2 linked regions of the Haloglycomyces albus DSM 45210 genome follow. The main gene of each other region encodes a partner of the protein of the gene in region 2 in a complex. Links are inferred from orthologs where the notes say so. Each region holds a gene or a part of one and is shown on either strand. Other genes may lie near its edges.

Region 1 (15,527 bases), 1.4 Mb from region 2 along the record:
TGGGAGCCGGACACGGTGTGCACAAGGTCCACCGTGCCCCCGGTGCCATCGGCGGTTGCGCCACTCCGGGGCGCGTCTTCAAGGGTATGAACATGGCGGGCCGCATGGGCGGTAACCGTCAGACGACCCAGAACCTGAAGGTTCACGCCGTGGACACCGAGCGTGGTTTGCTGCTTATTAAAGGTGCCGTTCCCGGACCGAAGAACGGTCTGGTGCTCGTCCGTAGCGCAGTGAAGGCGGTCGTCTAATGAGCATTGAAGTCAAAGTAAAAGACGCTGCTGGTAAAGAGACCGGGACGACCATCGAGCTCCCCGTCGACATTTTCGACGTAGAGCCGAACATCCCGCTCATGCACCAAGTGGTTACCGCCCAGCAGGCGGCCGGTCGCACCGGATCGGCCAACACCAAGACCCGTGGCGAGGTCCGCGGTGGAGGTAAGAAGCCTTACCGCCAGAAAGGTACCGGTCGTGCCCGTCAGGGTTCGATCCGCGCCCCCCAGTTCACGGGCGGTGGAACCGTACACGGACCGAAACCGCGTTCGTTCGCCGAGCGTACTCCCAAGAAGATGATTGCCGCCGCCACGTTCGGCGCTCTCACCGACCGGGTACGCAGCGAGCAGCTGCACGTCATCGACTCCTTCATCAAGGACGAGAGCCCGAAGACCAAGACCGCCAAAACGGCGCTGGCCAATGTCAGCGAAGCGAACAAGGTCCTGGTCGTTCTCTCCCGCGATGAAGAAGTTCAGTGGAAGAGCCTGTCGAACCTCACCAACGTTCACCTGCTCACCGCTGGCCAGGTCAACTGCTACGACGTGCTCAACAATGAAGACGTCGTGTTCAGCGAGGCCGCTCTGCGGCAGCTCATCGCTGACCGTAGTAAGCAGGAGGCTACGGCATGAGTGAAGTGACCATCGCCGATCCGCGCGACATCATCATCAAGCCGATCATTTCGGAGAAATCCTACGCTCTGCTTGGTGACAACAAGTTCACCTTCGAGGTGGACAAACGCGCCAACAAGGCCCACATCAAGATCGCCATCAAGCAGATCTACGGTGTCGAGGTCGAAAAAGTGAACACCATTAACCGTCAAGGTAAGCGCAAGCGCACCCGCTACGGCTGGGGCAAGCGTAAAGACACCAAGCGCGCCATCATCACCATTAACGGTGACCCGGGCCGTCTCGGTGAAGTCTTCGGCGGAACGATCAACTAAAGGGGGGTTAGGACACAATGGCTATTCGTAGATACAAGCCGACCACTCCTGGTCGTCGCGGATCGAGCGTTTCCGACTTCGCCGAGATTACTCGTTCGCACCCGGAGAAATCACTGGTCAAGCCGATCACTAAGACCGGCGGACGGGGTAACGGCGGTAAGATCAACACCCGTCACCGCGGTGGAGGTCACAAGCGGCGTTACCGCATCATCGACTTCCGGCGCCACGATAAAGACGGTATTCCGGCCAAGGTCGCCCACATCGAGTACGACCCGAACCGGACGGCCAACATCGCGCTGCTGCACTACGTCGACGGGGAAAAGCGCTACATTCTCGCTCCCCGAGACATCAAGCAGGGCGACCGGATTGAGAGCGGCCAGGGAGCCGACATCAAGCCCGGTAACGCGATGGAGCTGCGTCACATGCCGGTCGGTACCACCATTCACGCAGTGGAGATGAAGCCCGGTTCGGGTGCGGCCCTTGGTCGCAGCGCCGGAACGGCCATTCAGCTGCAGGCTCGGGAAGGGAAGTACGCCCACCTGCGTATGCCTTCCGGCGAGATTCGACTGGTGGACGTGCGTTGCCGTGCGACCGTCGGTGCGGTCGGAAACTCCGAGCACAGCAACATCAACTGGGGTAAAGCCGGACGTCGTCGGTGGAAGGGCTGGCGCCCGTCCGTCCGCGGTGTCGTGATGAACCCGATCGACCACCCGCACGGTGGTGGTGAAGGACGCACCTCCGGTGGTCGTCACCCGGTTAACCCAAAGGGTAAGCCCGAGGGTCGTACCCGTAAGAAGAACCACCCGACGGACCGCCTCATTGTGCGTCGTCGTCAGGCTAACCGGAAGCGGGGTAAGTAAGCCGTGGCACGTTCATTGAAAAAGGGACCTTTTGTAGACGACCACCTTCAGAAAAAGGTGGACGCCGCCATCGAGTCCAAAAGCAAGAACGTCATTAAGACCTGGTCGCGTCGCTCGACGGTCACCCCCGATTTCATCGGGTTGACCTTCGGCGTTCACGACGGACGTAAGCACGTTCCGGTGTACGTCACCGAAAACATGGTGGGGCACAAGCTCGGTGAGTTCGCTCCGACGCGTACGTTCCGTGGCCACATTAAAGACGACAAGAAGAGCCGTCGCCGCTAAGGCAGGCTTCACAGAAATTACGAAGGAATATCACCATGGCACAACTGGAGCAAGAGGCTCCGAAGGCACGCGCCGTAGCTCGCTACGTTCGCGTGGCTCCGCGCAAAGCGCGCCGCGTCGTGGACCTCGTACGTGGCCTGCCCGTGGACGAGGCGCTGACGACTCTGGATTTCGCGCCGTACGCGGCTGCTCGTGACGTCTACAAGGTCGTCGCTTCAGCCCAAGCTAATGCCGAGAACAACCTCGGTCTGGACCCCGAAGCGCTCATGATCTCCGAGATCATGGTCGACGAAGGGCCCACCATGCGCCGTTACCGTCCGCGCGCTCACGGGCGTGCTTACCGGATCAACAAGCGCACCAGCCATATCACGGTCACGGTGGAATCGGTGACTGCCTCCGGCAGCCCCTCCGAGCCGACCGTCCGTCGCCCGAAGGCCAAGAAGCCTGCGGAGGCGGAGACCGTGGAAAGCAAAGACGACGCCGAGAAGGAGACCGAATAATGGGTCAAAAGGTTCACCCTACCGGGTACCGCCTCGGCATCAGCGCTGACTGGACGTCCCGCTGGTACGCCGACAAAGACTACGCCGACTACGTCGGCGAGGACGTCAAGATCCGTAAGCTCCTGACCAAGGGTCTCGAGCGGGCCGGTATCAGCCACGTTGACATCGAACGGACCCGCGAGCGCGTACGCGTGGACATCCACTCCGCGCGCCCCGGTATCGTCATCGGGCGCAAGGGCGCCGAGGCCGATCGTCTGCGCGGTCGCTTGGAGAAGCTCACTTCGAAGCAGGTCCAGCTCAACATTATCGAGGTCAAGAACCCCGATATTGATTCGCAGCTGGTGGCTCAGAGCGTCGCCGAGCAGCTGGCCAGCCGAGTCAACTTCCGTCGCGCGATGCGCAAGTCGATTCAGTCGGCCATGCGCAATCCGCAGGTGAAGGGTATTAAGATCCAGTGCTCCGGTCGTCTGGGTGGAGCGGAAATGTCCCGCTCCGAGCAGTACCGCGAGGGCCAGGTTCCCCTGCACACGCTGCGCGCCAACATTGACTACGGCTTCTTTGAGGCCCACACGACCTTCGGCCGCATCGGTGTGAAGGTGTGGATCTACAAGGGTGAGGCCACGCTCAAGGAGCAGGCCGAGCAGCAAGTGCAGCGTCGCCGTGAGGGCGGCCCAGCCGGTGGACGTGGCGGCCGTGGTGGCCGCGGCGGTCGCGGCGGTCGCGGTCGTGGCGGCCAGCAGCAGACCCAACAGACGCAAAGCACTGAGAAGCGCAACAACGCTTCTGCTGAGGCTTCTGCGTCAGCGGAAACTCAAAAGCAGGAGGGTTAAGCGACATGCTTATGCCACGGAAACCACCGCGTGGTTACCGCAAGCCTCACGCCCCGAAGCGTAAGGGTAAGGCATCCCGCGGTACGCGCGTGTCGTTCGGTGAGTATGGCATTCAGGCCACCGAACACGCGTACGTGACCAACCGTCAGATCGAAGCGGCCCGTATCGCCATGACCCGTCACATTAAGCGTGGCGGTAAGGTCTGGATCAACATTTTCCCTGACCGTGCGATCACGAAGAAGCCGGCCGAAACCCGTCAGGGTTCCGGTAAAGGTAGCCCGGAGTACTGGGTTGCCAACGTGAAGCCGGGCCGGGTCATGTTCGAGATTTCGTTCCCGAACGAAAAGACCGCCAATGAGGCGTTGATGCGTGCGATCCACAAGCTTCCGATGAAATGCCGCATCGTAAAGCGTGAAGGTGCAGGTGAAGTCTAATGGCAGTCGGAATTGACGCCGGTGAGCTGCGCGAGCTCGGAGATAAAGAGCTCGTCGACAAGCTGACCGAAAAGAAAGATGAGCTGTTCAACCTTCGGGTTCGTTCAGCCACGGGGCAGCTCGAAAACAACCACACGCTCGGTGTGGTGAAGAAAGAGATCGCCCGTATTTACACTGTCATGAATGAGCGCCGTCTTGGCCTCAGTGCTGCGCCGGAGGAGGATAACTAATGAGCGAGAACGCAACTCGTGGCCGGCGTAAAGTAATGGAGGGCATTGTCGTCGGCGACAAAATGGACCGGACTGCCGTCATCGAAGTGGAGAGCCGTAAGAAGCACTCCCTGTACGGCAAGGTCATGCGTACCACTAAGAAATACAAGGCACACGACGAGAACAACCAGTGCGGTGTCGGCGATCGTGTTTCCATCATGGAAACCCGTCCGCTGTCCAAGACCAAGCGCTGGCGTCTGGTCGAAATCCTTGAAAAGGCAAAGTAGGGGAGATTCGACGTGATCCAGCAAGAATCTCGGCTGAAAGTCGCCGACAACACCGGTGCGCGCGAGCTGCTTTGCGTTCGCGTGCTGGGTGGTTCGGGCCGTCGCTACGCCGGCATTGGTGACACCATTGTCGCCGCGGTGAAAGAAGCGACCCCGGGCGCCGGCGTGAAAAAAGGCGACATTGTGAGAGCCGTTATCGTTCGCACCAAGAAGGAACGCCGTCGTCCCGACGGTTCCTACGTTAAGTTCGACGAAAACGCCGCAGTCCTCGTCAGAGACGGTGAACCGCGAGGGACCCGTATCTTCGGCCCTGTCGCCCGCGAACTGCGTGACAAGCAGTTCATGAAGGTCATCTCCCTCGCCCCGGAGGTGTTGTAAGAGATGAAGATCAAATCAGGCGACCGTGTACGCATCATCGCCGGCAAGGACAAGGGTGCCGAGGGGCAGGTCCTCGAGGCCTACCCGCGGCGTGAGCGTGTCCTCGTCGAAGGTGTCAATCGCGTTACCAAGCACGTTAAAGCCGGTCAGACCGCACGCGGTTCGCAGACCGGTGGGATCGAGACGCATGAGGCGGCGATCCACGTGTCCAACGTGATGGTCCTCGAAGATGGCAAGCCCACCCGCGTGGGTTACCGCATCGGCGACGATGGCCGTAAAGTCCGTATTTCGAAACGGACGGGTAAGGATCTGTAATGACTGACGTAGCTGAAAAAGTCGCTCCGCGTCTAAAGGAGAAGTACAACTCCGAGATCCGCGGCAAGCTGACCGACGAATTCAAGTACGGCAACGTTCACGAGGTTCCCGGTCTGGTGAAAATCGTGGTCAACATGGGTGTGGGTGACGCTGCGCGTGACTCCAAGCTGATTGACGGCGCCCTGTCCGACCTGGCCACCATTACCGGGCAGAAAGCTATCGTGCGTCGCGCTAAGAAGTCCATCGCGCAGTTCAAACTGCGTGAGGGACAGGCCATTGGCGCCAAGGTCACCCTGCGCGGTGACCGGATGTGGGAATTCCTGGACCGGACTCTCTCGTTGGCCCTTCCTCGTATCCGCGACTTCCGTGGACTGTCCGACCGTCAGTTCGACGGCAACGGCAACTACACCTTCGGTCTGACCGAGCAGAGTGTGTTCCCCGAAATCGACATGGATAAGATGGACCGGGTTCGCGGTATGGACATCACCTTGGTGACCACCGCGAAGACCAACGATGAAGGCCGGGCGCTGCTGCGTCACTTGGGCTTCCCGTTTAAGGAGAACAGCTAATGGCAAAGAAAGCGCTCATCGCCAAGCAACAGCGCAAGCCTAAGTTCAAGGTGCGCGCTTACACCCGCTGCCAGAAGTGCGGTCGTCCGCACTCGGTGTACCGCAAGTTCGGCCTCTGCCGCGTGTGCCTGCGTGACATGGCGCACCGTGGAGAGCTGCCCGGCGTTCACAAGGCCAGCTGGTAGTTTTCCACACCTGCGGGTCGGCCCCGTTCTCTCGGGCGGGGAATCGACCGAACGGGTGCTGGTTTCGTTGGGGTGGGTGTTCGACAACGGGCACTCACCCCCTCTGGTGTGGCCTCGGGCTCGGGTAACCGTTTCCGAAGGCGCACATAATTTCATTCGACCGTTGTCCCCGCTCTGACTTTTCACGAGCCGGGGCAACCGACTGTCACAGGCCCGGAGACGGTGTACCGGCTTCGGGAACCGTGACGGAAAGAGAGTTCTACTCCATGACAATGACCGATCCGATCGCAGACATGTTGACCCGTCTGCGGAATGCCAACCAGGCATTTCACGAATCGACGTCAATGCCTCACTCCAAGACCAAAGCGGCTATCGCCGAGGTCTTGAAGCAGGAAGGTTACATCGCCGACTGGCACGCCGAAGAGCCCAAGGAAGGCACCGTCGGCAAAAAGCTGGTCGTCGACCTCAAGTTCGGTGCCAACCGGGAGCGTTCGCTCTCCGGCCTGCGTCGTGTTTCGAAGCCCGGTCTGCGGGTGTACGCCAAGTCCAGTGAACTGCCGCGAGTGCTCGGTGGTCTGGGTGTGGCGATCGTATCCACGTCCGGTGGTCTACTCACCGACCGTCAAGCTCGTAAACGTAACGTCGGCGGCGAAGTTCTCGCCTACGTCTGGTAAATCAAGGGAGGGTATGCAGCATGTCCCGTGTTGGGAAAGCACCGATTTCAGTTCCCTCCGGCGTTGACATTTCCGTCAACGGCGTTGCGGTCACCGTTAAGGGCCCGAAGGGTGAACTGTCGCAGGAAATTCCGGAAGAGATCTCGGTTGAGGTCGAAGACGGCACCATCAAGGTGTCCCGCCCCGACGACGAGCGGAAGAGCCGTGCGCTGCACGGGCTCGTACGCAGCCTGATCAATAACATGGTTCAGGGCGTCTCGGAAGGCTTCCGTAAGACTTTGGAAATCAACGGTACCGGTTACCGTGGGCAAGCCAAGGGTAAAGGCGTCGAGCTCAGCCTCGGCTACAGCCACAGCATTCAGGTCGACGCACCTGAAGGCATCACCCTGACGCTGGAAAAGCCCACCATTCTGCACATCGACGGTATCGACAAGCAGCTGGTCGGTCAGGTTGCCGCGAACATTCGCGGTCTGCGTCCACCGGAACCGTACAAGGGCAAGGGCGTTAAGTACGCGGACGAGCGCATTCGCCGCAAGGCCGGAAAGGCAGGTAAGTAGTTATGGGTGCCAAACTGCAGAAGCGAAGCAAAACCGCTCCGAAGGCGTACCGCCGTCGGGTGGCTCGCGACCGTCGCCATTTCCGTCTGCGCAAGAAGGTTCACGGCAGCTCGGCGCGTCCGCGCCTCGCGGTATTCCGTTCCGACTTGCACATCACCGCTCAGGTCATCAACGACGACGAGGGCCACACGTTGGCCGCTGCCTCCAGTGTCGAGGCGTCGTTTGACGACTTCGAGGGCACCAAGACCGACAAAGCGAAAAAGGTCGGTGAACTGGTGGCCGAGCGCGCCAAGGAAGCGGGCGTCGACGCGGTCGTATTCGACCGTGGTGGCCGCAAATACCACGGCCGCATCGCCGCACTGGCCGATGCAGCCCGCAACGGCGGCCTTACGTTTTAGGTGACCGTTCCGACGTCGCACAGCACGTCGCCTAGCGGTGTTCTCAGAACCCCGCGTACTGAAGTACGCGCGGAACCTGAGAATCCCACTATTCAACGCACTGTGCGACGTCGGAACTCCTTTCCAGCTCGGACGTCGCATGACCGCGTACGCGCGTCAGCGACTTAATTTTTCGTTGTTATTGCCGTGGTGACCGCATTAGGTGGTGCACTGCGGTTTTTCTTTTGGGCATGTCCCAGTTCCGAACTCGATTGTTGAGCAACCTCCATCGATAGTCCTGCGCCCGGCGTTAATCCAATGGATTGCCCTCGAGCTTCCTACCGCCTACGAACAGCAATCGGCTAACGATTGTTTCCGGCGTCGAGAACGTAAGTACTGGTAGATGCCAGTAGATCTGGCTGTCACGTCAGGAAAGATTCGACCGCCATACCGAACTTGCGATCTACCGATTGGTGACCTGCGGGTGTTTTAGCGCGGTGTGGCAGGAGAACTGGCCGTTTTTCAATCGCATCGTCCCCACGGATACGTCAACTAGCGAGCTTCCAGCGGAGCGTAGAGGCGGTAGAGCTGCCTGTACCTTCAAGAAAACTGGACCACCACGCATGCCCCTGACGTAACTGGCGAGCTTCGAGCGCAGCGCAGAAGCGGTAGAGCTGGAAAGGAGCTGGGGGCTGCTGAGGTGCTGCGAATTCGTGCGAGGAGGACTCGTAGCGGCCTTGTGGTCGCAAGAGGCCCCCGCAGCGCGAAGGCGTAGTGCCTCAGCAGCCCCCAGCGGTCACCCACCCACCAAGTGTGGAAGTTCACGTGGGGTCAATACCTTCGTTAGGGAGGCTTCAAGGCATAATGGTGAGGTTGCCCGTGTCATGGAGTCGATCGATGTGGTCGGCCCCGATTCAGGTAGCGATGTTCCGTTCGCTTGCGAACGGTACAGAAGTATAGAGCGAGTCGAACCCCATAACGGTGGGTTCGGCGTTTAGCAATGGAAGGAATCAGTCTCATGGCTGATGAGAAGCAACAAGGCGGTAAGGGAGACGGTAAGCGTCGTTCCCGCCGTGACGGCGGTGGCCGTGGTGGGGCGGAGAAGTCTCCGCACATCGAGCGCGTCGTCACCATCAACCGCGTATCCAAAGTCGTTAAGGGTGGCCGTCGGTTCACCTTCACCGCTCTCGTCGTCGTCGGCGACGGTGAAGGCAAGGTCGGTGTCGGTTACGGCAAGGCCAAAGAGGTGCCCTCCGCGATTGCCAAGGGTGTTGAAGAGGCCAAGAAGTCGTTCTTCAGCGTTCCCCGTATCGCGGGATCCATTCCGCACCCGGTCCAGGGTGAGGATGCCGCCGGCGTCGTCATGTTGAAGCCGGCCAGCGCCGGTACCGGTGTTATCGCCGGTGGACCCGTCCGCGCCGTGTTGGAGTGCGCCGGAATCCACGACATTCTGACGAAGTCGCTGGGTTCGTCGAACGCCATCAACATCGTGCACGCGACGGTTGACGCGCTGCGTCAGCTGGAGAGCCCGGAGTCGGTCGCCGCCCGTCGTGGCATGCCGCTCGAGGACGTCGCTCCCGCCGGCCTTCTGCGTGCGCGCGCTGAAGCCTCGACGCAGGCTGTACAGGCGTAAGGGGGTTTGGACATGTCAGAGTTGAAGATCACCCAGACCCGTTCGCTGATCAATAAGACCCCCAAACAGCGGGCCACGATCCAGTCGCTGGGACTGCGCCGTATTCGTCACTCGGTACTGCGCCCCGACACGCCGGACACCCGCGGCATGATCGCAATCGTCGACCACATGGTTGACGTCGAGGAGGTGGAGAAGTAATGGGTATTCGCATTCACGACCTCCGTCCGGCACCCGGCGCCAAGACCACCAAGCCTCGCGTTGGGCGCGGTGAAGCCTCGAAGGGTAAGACGGCCGGCCGCGGTACGAAGGGTACGAGGGCTCGCAAGACCGTACCGGCAGGTTTTGAGGGTGGCCAGATGCCGCTCCAGATGCGCCTGCCGAAGCTCAAGGGCTTCAAGCCCCACAACAAGGTCGTTTTCCAGGTTGTGAACCTGGACCGCCTAGTGGAACTGTTCCCTGAAGGCGGTCAGGTTGGTCCTGAGGAACTCATCGAAAAGGGAGTCTTGAACCGTAAAGAACGCATTAAGGTTCTCGGTCAAGGCGACCTGGAGGGTGTCAAGTTCGACCTCAAGGCTCACGCCTTCAGTGGTTCGGCCAATGACAAGATCACCGCCGCCGGCGGTACTTGTGAGGTCGTCGCCCGTTAAGGGAGCTGTGACGACCTGTGCTCTGCTCGTCCGCACCGAGGTGTTGGACGTAGGCTAAGACACAAGGGCGGCTGGGGATACCCAGCCGCCCTTTTTCACTGCCTCCAACTTGTATTCATCCCGTAACTCCTTGGGCGGCAATTTCGTTGACTTGCCAGGGTGGGTGTACTGCGATACTCACCACCTGCTAGGCTCACCTAGCGAGGATCGGTGTTTTGTGAACGCGGATTCTCGACAGACCTTGAAACCTATGAAGCCCGATTTTGGTCAATTGGGAACCCCACCCGATTGAGGCTCGCTTAAGGATCGACCCGGTCCTAACCAGGAGGAAATGCCTTGCTCTCCGCCTTCGTTAGCGCGTTCAAGACCCCTGACCTGCGCAAAAAAATACTCTTTACGCTTTTTATCATTGCGTTGTATCGTCTTGGGGCGCAAACACCGTCACCGGGCATTGACTATGCCACTGTGCAGGCATGTATCGCACCATTGCAGGATGCCGACAGTGACAGTGCCGGGGTCTTCGGTATTTTGAACCTGTTCACCGGTGGGGCCCTTCTGCAGTTGTCGGTGTTCGCCTTGGGTGTCATGCCCTACATCACGGCGTCGATCATCATGCAGTTGCTGACGGTGGTTATTCCCCGCTTGGAGCAGCTGCGTAAGGAAGGTCAGCCTGGGCAAGCCAAGATCAACCAGTACACCAGGTATTTGACGGTTGGCTTGGCGACCTTGCAGGCGGCCGGTTATATCGCGTTGGCAAGAAACGGAACCCTGATGGGGGCCGACTGTCCGGGTATGTTGCCGAACCTGTCTGATCAAGGAATTCCCTTCTGGTTGTCGATCGTCACCGTCGTAGCCGTTATGGTCGCGGGAACCACGATGATCATGTGGTTCGGTGAGCAGGTGACCGAACGCGGTGTCGGTAACGGTATGAGCCTGATGATCTTCGCTTCGATCGCGTCGGCGCTGCCAGGTCAGTTCTGGACGTTGCAGCAGACCGAGGGCTGGTTCCTCTTCGGGATCATCGTGGTCGTCGGTATCGCCATCATGGTCGCGGTCGTCTTCATCGAACAGTCGCAGCGTCGGATCCCCGTACAGTACGCGAAGAAGATGGTGGGGCGCCGGATGTACGGCGGCACCAACACCTATATCCCGATCAAGGTCAACCAGGCCGGTATCATTCCGGTCATCTTCGGTTCCTCGTTGCTGTACATCCCGACCCTGCTTCTCCAACTCAATCAGGGCAGTGACTCCGCTTGGGTCAGCTTTGTATCCACTTATCTGACCGACCAGGGCTCGTGGGTCTACATCAGCATGTACGCGCTGATGATCATCTTCTTCACGTACTTCTACGTGTCGATCACCTTCCGGGCCGACGACATCGCCGACAACATGAAGAAGGCCGGCGGCTTCGTCCCCGGTGTGCGCCCAGGTAAGCCGACGGCGTCTTACCTGCAGCAGGTTCTCTCCCGATTGACGTTCCCAGGGTCGATATACTTGGCCTTGATCGCGATTCTGCCGAACCTGGCGATCGTGATCATGGGTAATCAGGACCTGTTCGCACAGTTCCCCTTCGGTGGTACCTCGGTGCTGATCATGGTCGGTGTCGGTCTTGAATCGGTCCGACAGATCGAATCGCAGCTGGAGCAGCGTCACTACCAAGGCTTCCTGCGGTAATTAAACGTTGAAGACCGGTTCGCCGCTCGAGTTGCGAGCGGCGAACCGGTCTGTTTTATCCTCCCGCCATGTCGGGAGGGCGAGGTTCGCAAAGGCGCGGGCCGAAAGATAGATAAGCCATAAACTCCGCTGTGGCCTCGACAGGGAATGTCGCGGAAGGATACGTTTAAATCCCGTGCCCTTTCGAAGTGGCCGTACTTGCGGGTAGGCATTCGAACGGCATTCGCTGAGAACTCCGCAGTATTTGGGAAGGATATGTTTGTGCGATTGGTATTGGTAGGTCCCCCCGGGGCCGGTAAAGGTACCCAGGCCGGCATGATCGCCGAAAAGCTCAACGTCCCCGCCATCGCGACCGGCGACATCTTCCGCGCCAACGTGGCCGGGGAAACCGAACTGGGCCTCGAGGCAAAGCGGTACATGGACGCGGGCGACCTGGTTCCGGACGAGGTCACCAATAAGATGGTCGCCGACCGTCTGAACGAGGCCGACGCACAGGAGGGCTTCCTTCTCGACGGCTACCCGCGTAACACCGGCCAGGCGCAGTTCCTCGACGAGACCCTGGGAAGCCACGGCATCGACGTCGCTCTGGAACTGCGTGTGCCGGACGAAGAGGTCGTTCGTCGGCTCTCGGGGCGTCGCACCTCGACCGTCACCGGCAAGGTCTATCACGTGGAATTCAATCCTCCGCCGGAAGACGAGCGTGAGCACGTGAAGCAGCGTGACGACGACCATCCTGAGGCGATTCAAAATCGTCTAAAGGTCTTCCACGACCAGACCGCCCCCATTCTCGACTACTACTCCCAGCAAGGAAAGTTGCAGGGCGTCGACGCGGTCGGGGAACTGGATTCGGTAACCAAACGTATTATGAAGGCTTTGAAACTCGATTAGAGTCGGGTTTCGCCCTTTGTCGATTTAAATGCCGTAGGGAAGCGTGGACATGTTCCGTCGTCGTCAGAATATTCAAATCAAAAGCCTCGAGCAGATTCAGAAAATGCGTCGCGCCGGTCTGGTGGTGGCGGCGGTGCACCAGGCCATGCGGGATACGGCTGGACCCGGTGTGACGACCGGTGAGCTGGATCGTATTGCCGAGAAGGTGATTCGTGACGGCGGTGGGATTCCCTCATTCAAGGGCTACGACATCGGTTCGGGCCCCTATCCGGCCTCGATCTGTGCGTCGGTGAATGAGCAGATTGTTCACGCCATCCCAAGTGACGAGCGGGTTCTGCGTGATGGTGATGTGATTTCCATCGATGTCGGCGCGATCGTGGACGGCTGGCACGGGGACGCGGCCATCACCCTTGAAATCGGCGAGGTCACTCCTGAGGTCCACGCTCTCAACCAGGCGTGTGAGGCCTCCATGTGGGCCGGTATCCGAGCTGCCGCGACGGCAAAGCGCCTGGGCGGTATTTCGAACGCCGTTGAGCGTTCGGTCGACAGTTCGGGGAAGTACGGCATTGTCGAAGGTTTCGGTGGACACGGTATCGGGACCGAGATGCATCAGGACCCGCATATCCTCAATTACGGTGAACCGGGAGACGGCCCCAAACTCAAGCCTGGCATGTGCCTGGCGATCGAACCCATGATCACTCTTGGTTCTCCCGACACGATGGAACTGGACGACCAGTGGACCATCGTCGCTGAGGATGGATCGATCGCTGCCCACACCGAACACACCATTGCCCTGTTGGAGGACGGGTTGTGGGTTCTGACCGCTCCTGACGGCGGGGTGGACATGCTGGGAGACCTGGTATCCGCCATCGCCAAGCGCGAATAGCTTGATAATTCCTCACCATCCGGGGATCCGATTCTGACAGCACTGTGCCATAGTCATAATGTCTTGATGACGTCGCGGCGGCGAGATTCGTTAATGTCATACTATGAGCATGTCTACCGACCCCGGCAAGTATCGTATTTCCGATCGTGAACGTGAGCAAGCCGTTGAACTGCTGAACTCGGCCACTACTGAAGGGCGACTGACGATCGGGGAGTTCGACACCCGCTCAGCCCAGGTCTATGAAGCCCAGACCCGAGCGGAATTGGACTTGATATTCGATGACCTTCCCGTTGAGCTGCCTGGCGCACAAGGCGTGGTTCACGCCAATGACCATCGCCCGCTTGAAGGGTCATACGTGGAAAAGCGTGATGGCAAGGTCACGCGTGACGGTGAAGTAGTGGCCGACCAGGATGATACGAAGTCGTTGTCATTCATTGAGGCACTTCATCCGTTCTTGTGGGTCGGTTCCATCACTACATCCGTATGGTTGGCTACCTGGGTCGTCTCCGGCTCGATGAGCGCGTTCTGGCCGGCGTTTCCCATGGCGGTTCTCCTTGCCGTAGGGGTAGTGCGATATATAACGGGTACCGGGAATTGCGATGAATAGGTAAGGATAAGCATGGCCAATAAGAACAACGAGATCGGCGACGGCGGATTCGATGTGGCTAACTCTCCCCCGGAAACACGGCTGGGGCATCGTGAACGACTCTATTTGGATTCACTTCTTAATCGCTCGGTGGAGGACGGATATCTCGAACTGGACGAATATGAGAAACGTCTGGAAAACGTGTTTGACGCCAAGACCTTGGGCGCAGCCGAACGAGAGCTGGCCGACCTTCCCCTCTATCAACAGGCCGTGGCCGGCGGACAAGTGTCGCACGGTACACCCGCGTGGATTAAATGGGTTTGGTTCGGTCTTTCCATTCCCATGGCCACGACCACCAGTATCTGGATGGCTGTTTTCCTTCTTACTGGGGAGCACCAGAACATGTGGCCGATTTGGGTATTGATACCACTCCTCATTGCTGGTGGGGCCCTGACGATTGCCGAACGGTCGATCATCCGTCCCTGGTGGCAGGAGGAACAGCGCAAGCGACGTATGCGACGTGTCCGTAAGCGTTTCGACGACTGAAACTTTAAGGCATGAAAAAGGGCCCCACTTAAAAGTGAGGCCCTTTTGTCTGGGGCGATCGACGGGATTTGAACCCGCGACATCCTGGACCACAACCAGGTGCTCTACCTGCTGAGCTACGATCGCCATGGGTGGTTACCCGGTTGTTCGGCTTCCGGTGAGGAAACCCCGCAACCGGTACTCAATGATAGTCAATCGCTTCCGGCGGATTGACACCGGGGTGGGTGTTCGGCGTCTCAGTCCGAAGTGGCTTCTTTTTCTGATACCTCGTCGCTGGACGCGTCCCAGTTCCGAGCGGACACCTGAGCGGCTATCTCCGCCGCCTGCGTGCTGTTCGGCCCGGGGTGGGGAACAAACACGGCCTCTCGGTAGTAGGTCATCTCGTCGATGCTCTCTCGGATGTCGGCCAGCGCGCGATGTGCCATTCCTTTACCGGGCTGATTCTGGTACACGCGGGGGTACCACCGACGCGTCAATTCTTTGACGCTGGAGACGTCGATCATCCGGTAGTGGAGATGTGCTTCGAGCCGGGGAAGGTACTTTCTGATGAACAAACGGTCAGTGGCAATGGAATTGCCGCACAATGGAGCGGTATTGGCATCGGGAACGAATTGTTTGACGTAATCGGTCACTGCGATGTCGGCTTCGGACAAGGTGACCGTGGACGCGCGCACGGCGTCGGTGAGTCCCGATTCGGCGTGCATCGTAGAGACCACGGGGACCATGTTGTCGAGATGCTCGTCGTCGGCGTGAACGATGATGTCGATTCCTTCATCCAGTGGATTCAAATCAGCATCGGTGACGATGACGGCGATTTCAATGAGGGTTTCGGCCTCGGGGTCGAGACCGGTCATTTCACAGTCGGCCCAGACAAGTCGGTCGGATTTATTGTTGTTTCCGTTATTACTCACAGGGTTACTGTACGCGGTGGGATTGGAAACAACCGCACTTGGCGGCTTGACATTTATTCGCGCTTACCGTTATATTATTGGTCACTG
Region 2 (16,046 bases):
TTGAAAAGGTCGGCCGGATTGTCCACGCTGCGGACCGACTGCGCGAGCCCCATGCGAGCGGCGCAGGCCGCGATTTTCTGTCCGGCTTGAGGAGTCTTAACACAGACCACTACAGTTCTCACTTTTAATACCCTTCACTGCGGTTGGTGTCATAGCGCTCTGCGGCGCTTGTCGTTGGCGGTCAATCGCACTCAGCCCTCGAAACGTGCCCGTACGGCCGACGTCTGGACGGATGCGGTCGTCGGGCCAATGCCCGCAGCAAATCGTCATGGTCGCCACCTTCGGTCATCTATCTTGAGCTGTCCGTATCAGGACTCCGATCTCGAAATACCGGTGACGGATCGATCCGCTCACCGTTCGGCCCGCGGAAAGCACTCCGTTCCAGCGTTCGTAGCCGCCTGAACAGGTCTTCGATTGACGGTTATTGGTCCTGACATGAACTAGATGCGCCAGTACTCGAACTATGACGCGATTTCCCAGAAATTTTTTGAGTGAATTTTGACCAACCAGCTGACTGTTGTCATGGGGCGTTCGCGCCGCTTCGGTCCTCGGCACCAAGCTCCGATTCCGGGTTCGGGCGCTCCCCGCGGAGACGTGCTGCTTCCGACTCCCCAGCCTCACCACCGTCGTACCAAAACATAGAAGTGGGAGACTAGGAATATGAAGCAGCGAAATCATCACCGCTACAAGAGTCGAGAACAAAACGAAAATCCGCGTCACAATCTATTTAACGAACTAACGTCCCTTGAGGGTGCGGGTTACGGCAGATATAAATCGCTGCAAGGTGAATGGCGCACCAAGGATGCAATCATTGAAATTCTTCGGGTTCAGTCTGATCCCTTTGCTCCGCCGTCGCGTGTTGCCATTCGATTCGATCCCGATCAGGCCGACCTCATCGAGGAATGGCACGCCACCCCGCAACGGCGTGCCACCCTGGCGGTTCTACTGGCAAAACGGTTTCGCAAAGCGCTTCGTTCCCGTGATATTCGCATCGACTCCGGAGGACAGGAGATCGTCAATCGCGCCTCCTGCGAGATCGCGGAAGACGGCTCCGTCGTTTTCCGAGTAGGAGTGCAGTTCCCCGGCAAAGGACGACGCATCGCCGGGCGTGCGGCGGCCCGGGTTTTGGCCGACGACCTACCGAACGCTGCCGACGTCTCGCTCAACGTGACCGAAGAGGAGGCCGAACAGTGGATTCGCCACGCCGATGACGTCACCGCCCTCCGCGAGGAGGTCGCGCGGCTCGGCCTTGTCGCCTTCGTGGCGGACGGGTCCATGCTGGCCCGACGCAGCGGAGTAGACGATCGGCCCATGGACGACGGAGTCCCCTTCCACTCGCCCGAGGAGCTGGCGTTCACCGTCAAGCTTCCGCACGCCGGAGAAGTCCGCGGCATGGGGGTCAAGCCCGGCATCACCTTGATCGTCGGAGGCGGCTTTCACGGAAAGTCCACCCTGCTGCGCGCCTTGGAGGCGGGAGTCTACGACCACATTCCCGGCGACGGCCGCGAATTCGTCGTCTGTGATCCCACCGCGGTCAAGGTTCGCTCCGAAGACGGCCGTTCGGTCACCGACGTCGACGTGCACGCTTTCGTGGACCATCTGCCCAGCGGCGACGACACCAAATCGTTCAGCACCGAAAACGCCTCCGGTTCGACCTCGCAGGCGGCCACGACCGTGGAAAGCCTGGAAGTGGGTTCGCAACTGCTGCTCATCGACGAGGACACCTCCGCGACCAACCTCATGATCCGCGACGCGCGCATGCAGGACCTCGTGTCGAAGGATCACGAACCGTTGACGCCGCTGGTCGACCTGATTCGTTCTCTCTCGGACGACCACGGAATCTCCACCATCCTGGTCATGGGCGGTTCGGGAGACTACATGGACGTCGCCGACCGCGTGGTCATGATGGATTCGTACCGTGCCAGCGACGTGACCGAACGAGCCAAGGAACTGGCCGCGCATCCGACCGGACGCCGGCCGGAGGCGGACTCCTTCGCACGTCCCCGGCCCCGGGTCGTGGACTCCTCCTCGATCTCCTCGCAGGTCCGCGGAAAGCAAAAGATCCGTTCCCAGGGCACCGACGGGATCCGCTTCGGTGACAACGACATCGACATGCGTTCCGTCGAGCAGATTACCGACCCCTCCATGACAACCGGAATTGCGCTGGCTCTGGAATTGGCGTTGAAGGAAGGACACCTTGACGGCAAGACCACTCTGAGCGAGGCCATGGACAGCCTCGACAAGGTCCTGTCGGAACGCGGCGTAGCGGAACTGAACCGCATACGACAGATCGATTTCGCCGTCCCGCGACGATTCGAGATCGCCGCCGCGATCAATCGCCTCCGCAACCTCAAAACGGTGGACTAGAGGCAAGCCCACCGACGACGAACGGTCCCGCCCCCGAAGACGAATTCGGGAACGGGACCGTTACTCGTCGCGACTGCGGAAACTCACCGCCTAATTCGCGCCGGGAGCACCGTGGCATTTCTTGAACTTCTTACCGGACCCACAGTGGCAGGGCGCGTTTCGGTTCGGAGCACCATCATTGCGGCGCTGCTGTGGATTGGCCTGCTGTGCGGGCGGAGCTTCGGAGTTCCGCGGGCCCCGACTCTTCTGTGAACTCTTTGCGGCGACCTTGGCACTGCCCTTCCGGCCCGCGCCCGGTGTCCGTTTGACATCCCGTTTCGAGCCTTTGACCGGCTGCGGAGGACGCTGGAAGACCGACTGCCCGTCCTTATCGGCCGAAGAGACCTCGGTGGCCCCGCTGCCGGCGGCCCCATCGATGGTCGGAGCCGACAGCCGTAGCTGCGACGGATCCTTGGCCGCTTCCATGCCACGAACCTCGGCCTGCGCCCGCGACGATTCCTCCGAGTCGGTCCGCACCTTGATTTCGGCGTTCATGAGGAAACGAACCGTGTCCTCCTTGATGCCGTCCATCATGGTTTGGAACATGTCGTAGGCTTCACGCTTGTACTCGATCAGCGGATCACGCTGCGCGTACGCACGGAGACTGATCCCCTGTTTGAGATAATCGACCTCGTAGAGGTGCTCCCGCCACTTCTTGTCGATCGTCTGTAGCAGAATGCGCCGTTCCAAGTCGTCGAAGACTTCTTCACCGAATTCGGCACGACGCCGCGAATACCCCCCGTGAGCGTCTTCGCTCAACGCCTCGAGAATCCTGTCCGGATCCAGGTCGTCGATGTCCCCGGCTTCCCGCACCAGATCCTTATGTTTGATCGAGACGGGGTACAGCTGTTTCAATCCGCGCCACAACTCGTCGAGGTCCCACTCCTCCGGATATCCCTCCGAAGTGGCCCCTTCGACGTAGGCGGCCAAAACCTCATCGATCATATTCGTGATGTGGTCGGTGACCTGTTCGCCCTTCAGCACCTTGAGGCGCTCACCGTAGACGACTTCACGCTGCTTGTTCAGAACCTCGTCGTATTCGAGGACCTTCTTGCGGATTTCGCCGTTGTGCGATTCGATCTGAGTCTGAGCCGACTGGATCTGACGGGTGACCATCTTGGATTCGATGGGCACGTCGTCGGGCACGCGGAGGCGGTTCATCATCGCCTTCACGACGTCGGCGTTGAAACGCTTCATCAGGTCGTCGGACAGCGACAGGTAGAAACGGCTCTCCCCCGGGTCTCCCTGACGTCCGGAACGACCGCGGAGCTGGTTGTCGATGCGGCGCGACTCGTGCCGCTCGGTACCGAGCACATAGAGTCCGCCCAGATCACATACCTCGTCGCCCTCGGCTTCGCACGCGGCTTCGAACTTCTTGAGCGTCTCTTCCCACTCCGCCGCGTAGGTGTCCTCGTCGGCATCGGCGAGCCCGCGTTGCCGCAGTTCGGCGGCGGCCAAATGTTCGGGGTTGCCCCCCAGGTGGATGTCGGTACCACGCCCGGCCATGTTCGTCGCGACCGTTACCGCACCCTTACGACCGGCCTGGGCGATGATGTCGGCCTCGTGCGCATGGTTCTTGGCGTTGAGAACATTGTGCCGGATGCCTCGCTTGCTCAAGGCCGCCGACAGTTCTTCGGACTTGTCCACCGACACCGTACCGACCAGAACCGGCTGCCCGGTTTCATAGCGCTCGGCGATGTCGTCCACGACCGCGGAGTACTTCGCTTCCTCGGTCTTGTAGATGACGTCCTTTTGATCCAAGCGGATCATGGGTTTGTTGGTGGCGATCGGGACGACGCCCATGTCGTATACGCGATGGAACTCGGCCGCTTCCGTCTGCGCCGTACCGGTCAGCCCGGCCAACTTGTCGTACATCCGGAAGTAGTTCTGCAGCGTGGTGGTGGCAAAAGTCTGGTTCTCCTGCTTGATGTCCACGCCTTCTTTGGCTTCGATCGCCTGGTGAATACCGTCGTTGAAACGGCGGCCCTCCATGACACGACCGGTGAACTCGTCCACGATATTGACGTCCCCGTTGGGAGCGACGATGTATTCGCGATTATCGGCGAACAGTTCCTTGGCCTTCAAAGCATTGTTGAGGTAGCCGACGAGGGGGGTGTTGACCGAGTCGTACAGATTGTCCACTCCGAGGCGGTCCTCGACGCGCGATACGCCTTCCTCGGTAATGGCGATGGTGCGTTTGCCCTCGTCCACCTCGTAATCCTGCTCGGGTTTGAGAACCTTCGCGATCTTGGCGAACTCCGAATACCACCGTTTTTGGTGGTCGGCAGGTCCGGAGATGATGATGGGCGTACGCGCTTCGTCGATGAGAATGGAGTCGACCTCGTCAACGATCGCGAAGTTGTGTCCCCGCTGCACCATCTTGTCGATCGAGGTGGTCATATTGTCGCGGAGGTAGTCGAAAGCCAATTCGTTGTTGGTGGAATAGGTGATGTCACACGCATACGCTTCGCGACGCTGTTCCGAACTCTCTCCAGAGGCGGCGACCCCTACCGTCAGCCCCAGGAAACGGTGGATCTCACCCATCCACTCGGCGTCACGTCGGACCAGGTAATCATTGACGGTAACGATATGAACGCCCTTACCCGTCAAAGCGTTGAGGTAGGCCGGAAGAGTCGAGGCGAGGGTTTTACCCTCACCGGTTTTCATTTCCGCAATATTGCCTTGATGCAGCGCCGCGCCGCCCATAATCTGCACATCGTAGGGGCGCTTCCCCTGGACACGCCACGCTGTCTCGCGCACGGTCGCAAAGGCCTCCGGCATCAATTCGTCCAAGGTCGCTCCGTCGGCCAGGCGCTCCTTGTATTCGTCGGTCGTGGCCCGCAATTCAGCATCACTCAGTTTTTTGAACTCGTCTTCCAATGAGTTCACTGCATTGGTGATTGCTTTCAGTCGCTTCAACTGGCGGCCTTCACCAGCGCGGAGTATCCTCTCGAAGAAAGACACAGACAGTCAGCTCCATCAATATTTTGGCAATCTATTGCATTCAATTCTACGCGGTGGAATTGACTTGTATTCCCCGCGCCCAGCCCGGACAATTGGCGCCTATGGAACCAATCACCCTTGAGGCAGAAGGACTCCTACTGAATAGGTGGCAGCCCTCACACTTGGCTGATCTCGCGAAAACGTATGCCGACAAGGACATCGAACGTTTCCTTGTGATGCCGCTCCCTTGGGCTCAAAAATCCCGCGAGCGCCATCTCGACGTCATGCGTCGCATGTGGTCCACCGGCAACCCGCAGTGGGCAGTGACTGATCACACGGGCCGCTTCATGGGGTCGGTCGGTCTCCGCACTTCCGGACCGAAGATCTACACCATCACCTACCTTACCGCGCCTTGGGCCCGCAACACAGGGGTCGCCCAGCGTGCGGTTCGAGCGGCGAGCGCCTTCGCCTTTGATTCCCTGGACGCGAAACGAATCTCCTGGGACGCGATTTGCGGAAACCATTTCTCACGGTTGGTCGCGCAGCGGGTCGGCTATTCCATCGAGGGTTGGAGCCGGAACGCGGTCTTTCAGCGCGGGGTAATGCGTGATGTTTGGTTCGGCGGTCTTGTGCCGGGCGACATCCGATCGGCCGATCAGCCTCCTCCGGGCTTTGCCCGCCTCAAGGCTCAAGCGCAGTATTTCTCCCGGGCACAGGAGGAATTGGATACCGAGACCCCCGGACTGCGGCTCGTACCATTGTCGGAGGAGCATCTGGACGACGTGACCGTCACCTGTCAAGACGAGCAGTCCCAGAAGTGGACGACCGTGCCGGCGAACTATACGCGCACCCATTCCAGGACGTTTCTCACTGCGGTGTCCAAAGTGTGGGAGCGCGGCGAAACGGCCGTCTACGCCTTGGCCGACGCTCATGGTCGCTATCAGGGCACCATCGATCTCCGTCTGGGCGGTTTCCACCGTTCGGAGGGAAGCGTGGGCTATATGTCCGCCCCTTGGGCTCGGGAGCGCGGATGGATGACGGCGGCACTGCGCCGAATCTGCCGATTGGGTTTTGACGACTTGCGGCTGGAAAAGATCAATTGGTCCGCGTTGGCGAACAATGAGGCGTCCCTCCGGGTCGCCCGGAAGGCGGGATTCACCGTAGAGGGGACGCTCCGGGGGCACCAGGATACGCCCGAGGGACCCCGCGAGGACATGGTGATCGCGTCTCTGCTGCCGGATCAGCTGAATTAGGCGCTCTGACCTGTGATTTCCCCTGGTCGGAACGGTCACGCCGCAAGACTGTTCGCTGTCAGCGGCAGTGTGCACGACGGCTCTCGGCATCGCCGACGACGTCGATGAATCGAACCGCGTGAAAATCGGGGAGTGGAATCCACTCCCCGATCCGCCCAAGGCTCATCCCTCACTTCACCTTGGGCATGGTCGGACCGCCACCCCTCAAAGCAGCCCGACCAAACTATCGATAGTTGTGCCAGTCCGAAAACTGACATCTATAGCTTATTGGCTCACCGCCTACATGTCCAGTCTCAAGAGGCCGTAATCGTAGGCGTGACGACGGTAGACGACCGACGGTTTGCCACTGTCTTTATCGTGGAAGAGGTAGAAGTCGTGGCCCACCAGTTCCATGTTCTGCAGGGCGTCGTCGACGGTCATGGGTTCCCCGGAATGGGACTTCTCCCGCACGATCTGGCCGGGTAGATGATCTTCCACTATGTCGGCGAAATGGTCGATATCCTCCGAGACGAAGTGCACGTCTTCGGGTTTGGGTTTGTGATTGTTGGGGGCCTCCAGCACCGCCGCTGAACCCGCCAGTGGACCACCACCACCGTTGACCAGGCTTGCTGAGGCTTCGGCCAGGGATTTCGGTCGCGATTTTCCGCCCGCGTGGATGCGTTTGCGGTCGGCCGCTTTCCGCAGTCGGGTCGCCAGTTTTCCACTGGCCTTTTCGAACGCTGACCGGAAGTCGGCGGCGGAGGCCTCGGCGCGAATAACCGGGCCTTTTCTCCGGCAGGTGATCTCCACACGTTGAGCATGGTCGCTTTGTCGAGGATTGCGTTCGTGATAGAGCTCAACATCGATGTGCATGGCCTTGGCATCGAACTTGGAGATGGTGCTGTCTATTTTTTCTTCAACCAGCTCACGATAGTGGTCAGGAACTTCTACGTTACGACCTTTGACGACGATTTCCACCTCGATACCTCCCAGGTGAATCCCGTGAGTTGGGGCGATCCAACTCAGGTTTGCATTGTGCTGTCGGGACAAGACTGATGCTGAGTCGTATTCAGAAAACGGCGCCCTTCGGTCTCATATGGACCGATTTGACTGCCGTACACCAAATCTCAGCCGGGGGTGGGATACCCTCCTTTCACCTGACATTCACGTGACTCAGTCACGCACCGTCATCGTGCGGTGTGGTTATTGAATTGTTGCTTCAGCCTATCGCGCACGTGCGCCATTGTGAAGCCCCTCGTTGATACGAATTTTCCTAGGAATTCACTCGAAAGTGGGGATTTTTGCGGACTCCTTCGGGTTGACAAACTCATAACCGAATTTCGTGTGTTCGGGGATTTTCGCGCGTCCATATCTGTACTATCGCACGTCCCCGGCTTTCATAAGACGTTTTCCACGAGGCCCGCTCGCCCGCCGATGAGAAATATTCTTAACGCCCGGCTACGGCAAGAGCCACGATCCCGTGTACCTCGATCCCCGCCGCCTCCAGCAATTCCCGGGCCACCCGCATGGTCGCTCCCGTCGTGACCACGTCGTCCAGCAAAACGACCGCTCCCCGTGGTGCCGTCGACGGCACCGATCCCAGGTAAAGGCTTCGCCGTGCCGCACGCAGTCGGGACCGATCGTCCAAGCCCACCGAGTCGGGGCGATTTCGCGCTTTCAGCCAGGGTGCTACGGCCGCCGGAAGGCGGCGTGCCACATGGCGAACATGGTCGAATCCACGGCGTCGATACGCTCGCGGCGTGGTCGGAATCGGAACCACCGTGACCTGGGATTCACTCTGATCCAGCGAACCCGCTACCGCCGTGACGACCGGCATCAGAATCCGAGACAGTGGCAGGGCCAGTTCCCGACGGCTCCGCTCCTTGTATTCGCAGAGCGCTTCCACCAGCACACCTTGATACGGCCCGGCCGTCGCGATCGGAGGCAGACATGGCCGCCGAACCGCGTGCGGAATGACGGCGGCCAGCTCTGCGGCGCAATCGTGGCACAATCCGGCATCGGTATCGCCCACACGACGGCAGCCCGCACAAGGAGCCGGAAAAAACAGGTCGGTCGCGACGTTCCAGACGGTTCGCCGTCGAGGAGAGCGCCCATCGACTTTCCGAGATGCTGGGTCGACCATGGCCGAACAACGATCCAAACGGCGCCCCGGTTACGCCGACCGCAGGTTCGCCCATATTCCGCACGTGGGGATCGCGGCAACAGGGCGCGCGGGTACCGGCGCTTGACCTCCTCCTCACGGCTAAAGCCGGGCGTCTGCGCAGTACGAAACTCCGATCAGTTGTTCAGGCCGACCGCCTTCATGCGCTCTTGATGTTGCCGGTTAAGGTTGCGCACCAAGACGGTCAACTCGCCGTCCTCGTCGAGGGGTGCGAGCGTCCGCAGCCTCTCGTCCGCCGCTACGATCTGCTGCACCAGGTTCAATGCCTCTCCGGCGATACGTCGACCCCACAGAGACAACCGTCCGGCACTGGTGGCGTCGGCGGCAATGGCCGCACGGATTTCCGCGGCGGCGAACTCGCCCACCCCACCGTCCTGGCCTCCTGCGGCAATGATCTTCTCTACTCGCTCCCCAAGTGCCCCGGCCAGCTCATTGAAGAAATCCTGGGCGATTCCCCGGCCCACGTAAAGCTTGACCATGACTTCCAACCAATCTCTGGGATTGGTGGCGTGGTGGTAGGCGGTGATGACGGGTTCGTACTGCTGGGAGCGTCGGGGAGGGGAACCACGATGTTTCAGATCGATCTTGATCGGTTCCAAGTCGTTGATCGTGGCGCCGGCGGCTTCGGCCAGACGCAGATGACGGGCGAAATCCGGGGCAAAAATGACATTCGAGCTATATCGATCAAACGCCCACAATTGATGCATCAGGAACAGCTGCAGCAACTCTACGGTCGCTTCATCATCGACGGAGCGCGATTGTTCATTCTGGTTGTCCACCTCTTCACACTAGCAATCGACGAAAACGGACTCGCTGGTACGCACGTCAACCGATGCTGAGGTCGCATTCGCGTCGAGTACGATCGGCCATCGCACCGGTGATGGAGAACCCACGTGTGTCATTTCGGGAATAGTTCATTTTGTTTGGCACGTTATTTTGGTTAGTATTGGGTTTGTTGTGAATGCCGTACTCGCCTTTCCATACGGGGAAGGTTCGGATTCAAACACCCTTATTCGATACCGATCGAGTTTGGATTGCCGATCCTGCCGGCGGCGGCCCAGCCGCGTACGGCGACGGAAGGCCATCGCACAAGCCCGGTCGCGCTCAGCGCAGTGATATTGAACCTCCCAGTGGGAGGCCGGCCCTTGGCTCTCGATCAGAGTCGAAGGCGGATGGACGCTGAGACGGTAGAATACGACTCATGTGAGGTTTTCGCTCGAATCCGGCGAGCGAGCGCCCATGACAATCGATGGAAAACTGTGGCGTTGAGTTCCACCGGATCTCTGGTATTTAGCTAGCGAGCTCCGCCACAAGGTGGAAAGCTACGTGAACAACTCAAATACAGTGAACAATACAAATGGTCAAATCGGTTCGAAATTTACCGACTTGGGGGTACGCCCCGAAACGGCCGAGGCCTTGGCGTCGCATGGAATCGACAACGCCTTTGCCATTCAAGAATACGCGATTCCGATCGCCCTGCGCGGCAGCGATATCATCGGACGCGCCCCCACCGGAACGGGGAAGACCTACGGTTTCGGCCTTCCCCTGATCGACCGGGTTCGGGCCGCGGACGAAGGTACGGACGGCCGTCCACAGGCGCTCGTTCTCGTTCCCACTCGTGAGCTGGGCATGCAAGTGGCCCGCGACTTGGAAGACGCGGGTAAGTCCCGGGCCGTCCGGGTCTTGGCTCTGTACGGTGGCACGTCCTATCAGCCGCAGATCGACGCGCTGAAGAGCGGCGTCGAAATCGTCGTCAGCACGCCCGGGCGGCTACTCGACCTCTACAAGTCCAAGCGGCTCCAGTTGAGCGGCATGAAACATGTGGTCTTGGACGAGGCCGATCGCATGCTGGACATGGGATTCGCCGAGGACGTCGAGAAGATCCTCGGTCTGCTGCCCGAAGAGCGTCAGACCATGCTTTTCAGCGCCACCATGCCCGATACGATCATGTCTCTGTCTCGGCGCTACATGAATCGCCCCATTACCGTCAGCGCGGAACCGCCGGAGTCGCAGCAGGAGTTCGACAGGACTCCCCAGACGCGGCAGCTGTTCTATATGACCCACGCGCTCAATAAGGTCGAGGTCCTCGCACGTGCATTGCAGGCCCGGGAACGCGGCCTGACGATCATCTTCTGCCGTACCAAGCGTTCGGCGCACAAGCTCACGCAGGAACTGGATTTCCGCGGCTTTTCAGTGGGAGCCGTCCACGGCGACCTGGGACAGAAGGCGCGGGAAAAGGCTCTGCGGGCCTTCCGTTCCGGCTCGATCGATACGCTCGTGGCCACCGATGTGGCGTCGCGCGGCATCGACGTGCAGGACGTGACGCACGTATTCAATTACGACGCACCGGAGGAAGCCGATTCCTATACGCACCGTATTGGGCGTACGGGTCGCGCCGGTGCCAACGGCATTGCCGTCACCTTCATCGCTTGGGAAGAGATGGCGCGTTGGAAATTCCTGGCCAAGGCGCTGGGAGTCGACGACAAAGAGATTCTCGAGACCTATCACACGTCCGATCACCTGTTCGCCGACCTTGACATCCCCCACGATGTCACCGGCTCGCTCGCCTCGGCCGACCGCAACGGCGACCGCATGGGCGTAGAGGATGCAGACCGCCGCGATTCCGGCTCGGGCGGGCGTAACCGCCGCCGGGGAGGCGGCCGCCGCAGGTCACGTCAGGGCCAGCAGGGGCGTGAACGCAATCGCGATACGGGGTCGCAGTCCAACAGCGACGGCGGCGCGGATCGGCCGCGTCGTCGGCGTCGCCGCCGGGGATCGAACTCCACCACCGGTCAGAGCGTCCCTGAAGCCGCACAGCGTGGCGGTGAACGTCGGTCGTCCGAGGCGCCGCAGGATCGTTCCGAGGCCGGACCGCGTCGTCGGCGTCGCCGTCGCCGCTCCGAGTAGCGGATACGGAACGGTCGGATCAGTCGCTGTTTACAGCAGGGTAGGCTATCGGCATGGCAGCGCGCGACGAGAATTCCTTTGATGCGGGAGGAGAAGGCTACACCGGTCCTCCCGAGGCACAACGTCCGGAGCCCGGTTGGCGGGTTCCCGGAACGTTCGCGGTGCACCCTCCGCGTACCTTGCCCGACCAGGATATGGCTGCCATTGCCGCCGACGAGTGGAAAGCGACGCTCGTGACCCGGTGGTTGGCCGGTGCGGCCGGAGCGGTCGTGGTCGTCGCGCTCATCGTTACGCTGGTCCGCCTCGGCTAACGAGGCGACTCGCTTTAAACCTTGAGGAGGCTCATGGCCTCGGCTCGGCTACGCGCGTCCGACTGCAGAATGCCGCGCACCGCTGACGTCACCGTCTTGGCACCGGGCTTTCGAATTCCACGCATCGACATGCACGTGTGCTCGCACTCCACGACCACTATGACTCCTCGCGCTTCCAGCGCTTCGGACAGTTGATCGGCGATCTGCGCGGTCAAACGTTCTTGAACCTGGGGGCGGCGTGAGTAGACCTCGACCAGCCGCGCCAGTTTCGACAGGCCGATGATCTTACCTTCGTCGCCGGGTATGTATCCGATGTGTGCCGCTCCAATGAACGGCAACAGGTGATGTTCGCAGAACGACTGCACTTCGATATCGCGGACCAGAACCAACTCGTTGTAGTCCTCGCTGAAGTTCGTCTTCATGATCTGCTCCGGGCTGACTCGCAATCCGGCGAACAGTTCGGCGTAGGCCCGTGCGACTCGACGCGGCGTCTCAGTCAAACCTTCACGGTCGGGGTCTTCACCGATTCCGATGAGGATTTCCCGAACGGCTGCCTCAATACGTTTGAGGTCGACGGTGTCTTCTACGGGGCTGCCATTTATGCGACCGTCCACCAGGCGGGCAGCGAGATTGTCGAGTTCCTCTGACATAGTCTCCACCCTAGACAATAAAAACCCGAGTTGAGCTCAGTTGTGACCTCCCTCAAAACAATTCTGTTCGATTACCTCGACGCTGCCCGCGAATGTGGTATTCGAACGCGATTCACATACAGTTCAGGGCCCCTCGCAGTGACATCACCGCAAGGGGCCCTGAACTCAGTCGTCGCTTCGGCCGTTATTCCCCGGAGCTGCGGGATTCGGACTCGTCCGAATCAACGTCGTCGTTCGATTCGGCGGCCGGTTCGGAACCGTTCGACCGATTGCCGTTGTTTCCGTTGTACTCGATGGGCGGTTTGTCCGACAACTGACGCTTGTCGGTCCCATTAAACGGCGACATCGGCGGGCGCTTTTCCACGCTGGCGGCGATACGCTGCAGATCCTCTTCATTGAGCGTTTCCCTCTCGAGGAGCTCGGCGACCATTTGATCCAGAACGTCGCGATAGCGGACCAGGATCTCGTAGGCCTCGTCGTGCGCCGTTTCGATGAGCTTGCGGACCTCCGCGTCGATGACGGCGGCGACTTCGTCGGAGTAATCCCGCTGATGGCCGTAATCCTTACCCAGGAAAGGCTCGGACGAGGCGGCCCCGTACTTCACGGCTCCGAGCCGCTGGCTCATGCCGTACTCGCTCACCATCTTGCGGGCCAGGCTCGTGGCCTTTTCGATGTCGTTGCCGGCTCCAGTCGTCGGATCGTGATAGACCAACTCTTCGGCGGCCCGGCCTCCCAGGGCGTAGGCCAGCGTATCGATCATCTCCGACCTGGACTGACTGTATTTGTCCTCGGTCGGAAGGACCAGGGTGTGCCCCAGGGAACGTCCTCGCGGAAGAATGGTGAGCTTGTGAACCGGTGAGGCATGCGGCAGAGCCAGAGCGACCAGAGCGTGTCCGCCTTCGTGGTAGGCGGTCATCTTCTTCTCTTCGTCGCCCATGACCCGACCCTTGCGTTCGGGACCGGCCGTGACGCGGTCGATGGACTCTTCGAGGGCGTCGTTGGAAATGGCCTTCTCATTGTGCCGCGCAGTCAGCAGCGCGGCCTCGTTGATGACGTTTTCCAGGTCGGCACCGCTGAAGCCAGGGGTACGACGCGCGATGGTGTCGAAATTGACGTTCGGCACGAAGGGCTTGCCCTTGGCGTGCACCGACAGAATCGACGAGCGGCCTTCCTTGTCGGGTGCGTCGACCGGAATCTGACGGTCGAAGCGGCCCGGGCGCAGCAATGCCGGGTCCAGAATGTCGGGACGGTTGGTCGCGGCGATGAGGATGACGCCGCCTCGGGAGTCGAATCCGTCCATCTCCACCAGAAGCTGGTTCAACGTCTGCTCACGTTCGTCGTGGCCGCCGCCCATACCGGCACCGCGGTGCCGCCCGACGGCGTCGATCTCATCGATGAAGACGATCGCGGGAGCGTTTTCCTTCGCCTGCGAGAACAGGTCGCGGACACGACTGGCACCGACACCCACGAACATTTCCACGAAGTCCGAACCGCTGATGGTGTAGAAGGGGACGCCCGCTTCACCCGCTACCGCGCGAGCCAGGAGCGTCTTACCCGTACCGGGAGGACCGAACAGGAGCACGCCTTTGGGGATCTTGGCTCCCAGCTCCTGGTACTTCTTGGGGTCTTGCAAGAAGTCCTTGATCTCGTGCAGTTCTTCCACCGCTTCATTGGCACCGGCAACGTCGCCGAAGGTGGTTTTCGGGGTGTCCTTGGTCAACATCTTGGCCTTGGACTTACCGAAGCTCAATACCTTCGAACCGCCGCCCTGCATCTGCGTCATGAAGAACAGCAGGAGACCGACGATCAGAATAATGGGAAGCAAGCTCACCAAAACCGAGACGATCATCGGGGTCTCGTTGACCTCGGTGTCCCATTCATCCACATTCTCGCGGATCTCTTCGGCGGTGCTTTCCATGCTTCCCGCCGGGATAAAGGCCTCGATCTTGTCGCCGTTCTGCAGTTCCAGCTGAACGATCTGCTCATTGTCAAGGACGTTGGCGTCCTTAATATTGCTGGAACCCTTGTAAACTTCGTCCAAGACTCTGGACGTGGAGACTTCCTCATACTCAGAACTACTGTTGAACATGGTGGCCACCACGATCGCGATCAGGCCAACCAGCAAAAACCAAACCCACGGTCTCCGGAAAAACCGCTTCTTCTCAGGTGTGGGCTTCCCGGCGTCGGTCACTCATTCCTCCTCTTAGGGGCCGCCTCGGCAAGCGATGCCGACGGCAAATCAACTGCACGACTCTCAATAGTCAACCACTCGAAAGTACACTGTCAGCAGGTATACACGCCCTCCAGGTCGGCACCTATGGCCTCATAAAGGGAAATTGTAACGATAATCACCTATCTGACAGAGCGGACAGAGTGATGTGTCCACTCTATCGGCTGCCCTGCCGAGACATGAGGTCGTCTTCAGTGGCATTCTGGAAGATATGACGTCGGAGCTACAGGCCCCTGCAGCGACCAACATCAGCGCTGTGGACGCAGATCTTCAAAACGAATTCAACGGCGACGAATGGTACGGAAACCACATTGAACGAGTTATCATTTCTGCCGATGCCATCCAAGAAAAGGTAACCGAGCTGGCAAAACGAGTCTCAACGGACCTTGCCGACTCCGACGACGAGATCATTCTCGTGGGGGTCTTCAAGGGAGCGGTCATGTTCATGGCCGATTTCGCCCGGGCCCTGTCGGTTCCGGTGAAAATGGAGTTCATGGCCCTGTCCTCGTACGGGGATTCCACCACCTCGTCCGGAACCGTCCGAATTCTTAAGGACATCGATTCCGACATCAAGGACAAGAATGTCGTTATCGTCGAAGACATCATCGATTCCGGGCTCACTCTCTCCTGGTTGCTGAAGTATTTGGAGGGCCAGGAACCGGCGTCGGTCACCGTGGTTTCCATGCTTCGTAAGCCCGGAATGCAACACACCGACATTCCCGTGGACCATCTCGGCTTCGACATTCCCAATGAATTCGTCGTTGGATACGGGCTCGACTTTGCCGAACGTTATCGTGAACTACCGTTCGTCGGGGTCCTCAAGTCGGAGATACACCAGAACTCCTGAATCGAACAGCGTCAATCGCGGCGGCCACCGATGAGGTGCCGCCCTTGGCGCCGCACGGTGACCCCGGCGGGCAGGGATACTTCTCCCTGCCCATGCCAATCGGTGACCAGGGATTCCACCGCGCCCAAATGCCGGTGCGTCACCTCCGACTCGGCGATGCCCATATCGATCAACCACAGACGAATCAGCCGTACCCGCACGGCGCCGTCCTCAGCCGACAACTCCGATACCACCGGGCCCGGATCGAGGTCCAATTCCGCATAGCGGCGCTGTACCAGCCGATCGATGAAGTCGACGTCCGCCGCCGCCTGAGCGGCCGTACGAGCCAGGTTCCCCAC

What was found.
Region 1: the proteins of secA (region 2) and secY are in contact, whole or in part, in a crystal structure (PDB 3DIN), measured with the Thermotoga maritima proteins. The link is inferred for Haloglycomyces albus DSM 45210 from one-to-one orthologs. Residues at the interface, in WP_004082002.1 of Thermotoga maritima: Glu261, Ala262, Arg263, Lys300, Ala301, Arg302, Thr303, Ile304, Ile305, Leu323, Tyr324, Asp325, Pro326, Val329, Ser330, Tyr333, Ile336, Lys340, Phe345, Val349, Glu363, Phe364, Tyr374, Ser375, Gly376, Gly377, Glu393, Ile395, Thr482, Ser483; in WP_004081795.1 of Thermotoga maritima: Glu108, Gly109, Glu110, Glu111, Ala236, Glu237, Arg238, Arg239, Ile240, Thr241, Ile242, Gln243, Tyr244, Ala245, Arg246, Arg247, Val248, Thr249, Gly250, Arg251, Arg252, Val253, Tyr254, Gly256, Ala257, Ser258, Thr259, Tyr260, Leu261, Pro262.

Annotation. Positions count from the first base shown.
Region 1 is NZ_AZUQ01000001.1:2,076,035-2,091,561, forward strand. The notes cover bases 9,553-12,454. They hold secY (preprotein translocase subunit SecY), read left to right. Parts: upstream 9,553-10,285; coding sequence 10,286-11,623; downstream 11,624-12,454. Other genes in these bases: rplO (50S ribosomal protein L15), read left to right, coding at 9,553-9,949; HALAL_RS0109800 (adenylate kinase), read left to right, coding at 11,885-12,454. Outside these bases: rplC (50S ribosomal protein L3), read left to right, coding at 1-248; rplD (50S ribosomal protein L4), read left to right, coding at 248-898; rplW (50S ribosomal protein L23), read left to right, coding at 895-1,209; rplB (50S ribosomal protein L2), read left to right, coding at 1,227-2,069; rpsS (30S ribosomal protein S19), read left to right, coding at 2,073-2,354; rplV (50S ribosomal protein L22), read left to right, coding at 2,390-2,854; rpsC (30S ribosomal protein S3), read left to right, coding at 2,854-3,684; rplP (50S ribosomal protein L16), read left to right, coding at 3,690-4,118; rpmC (50S ribosomal protein L29), read left to right, coding at 4,118-4,348; rpsQ (30S ribosomal protein S17), read left to right, coding at 4,348-4,614; rplN (50S ribosomal protein L14), read left to right, coding at 4,627-4,992; rplX (50S ribosomal protein L24), read left to right, coding at 4,996-5,307; rplE (50S ribosomal protein L5), read left to right, coding at 5,307-5,876; HALAL_RS0109760 (type Z 30S ribosomal protein S14), read left to right, coding at 5,876-6,061; rpsH (30S ribosomal protein S8), read left to right, coding at 6,328-6,735; rplF (50S ribosomal protein L6), read left to right, coding at 6,756-7,292; and 9 more genes. UniProt on the Escherichia coli protein: The central subunit of the protein translocation channel SecYEG. Consists of two halves formed by TMs 1-5 and 6-10.
Region 2 is NZ_AZUQ01000001.1:709,209-725,254, forward strand. Bases 2,258-5,678 are described here. They hold secA (preprotein translocase subunit SecA), read right to left. Parts: upstream 5,371-5,678; coding sequence 2,458-5,370; downstream 2,258-2,457. Other genes in these bases: HALAL_RS0103425 (ABC-ATPase domain-containing protein), read left to right, coding at 2,258-2,367; HALAL_RS17300 (GNAT family N-acetyltransferase), read left to right, coding at 5,472-5,678. In the rest of the region: HALAL_RS19030 (helix-turn-helix transcriptional regulator), read right to left, coding at 1-122; more of HALAL_RS0103425, read left to right, coding at 661-2,257; more of HALAL_RS17300, read left to right, coding at 5,679-6,602; hpf (ribosome hibernation-promoting factor, HPF/YfiA family), read right to left, coding at 6,882-7,559; HALAL_RS0103445 (ComF family protein), read right to left, coding at 8,029-8,724; HALAL_RS17305 (ferritin-like fold-containing protein), read right to left, coding at 8,880-9,542; HALAL_RS0103460 (DEAD/DEAH box helicase), read left to right, coding at 10,108-11,670; HALAL_RS0103465 (hypothetical protein), read left to right, coding at 11,724-11,981; GTP cyclohydrolase I FolE, read right to left, coding at 11,996-12,631; ATP-dependent zinc metalloprotease FtsH, read right to left, coding at 12,816-14,822; hpt (hypoxanthine phosphoribosyltransferase), read left to right, coding at 15,118-15,708; tRNA lysidine(34) synthetase TilS, read right to left, coding at 15,720-16,046. UniProt on the Escherichia coli protein: Required for protein export, interacts with the SecYEG preprotein conducting channel.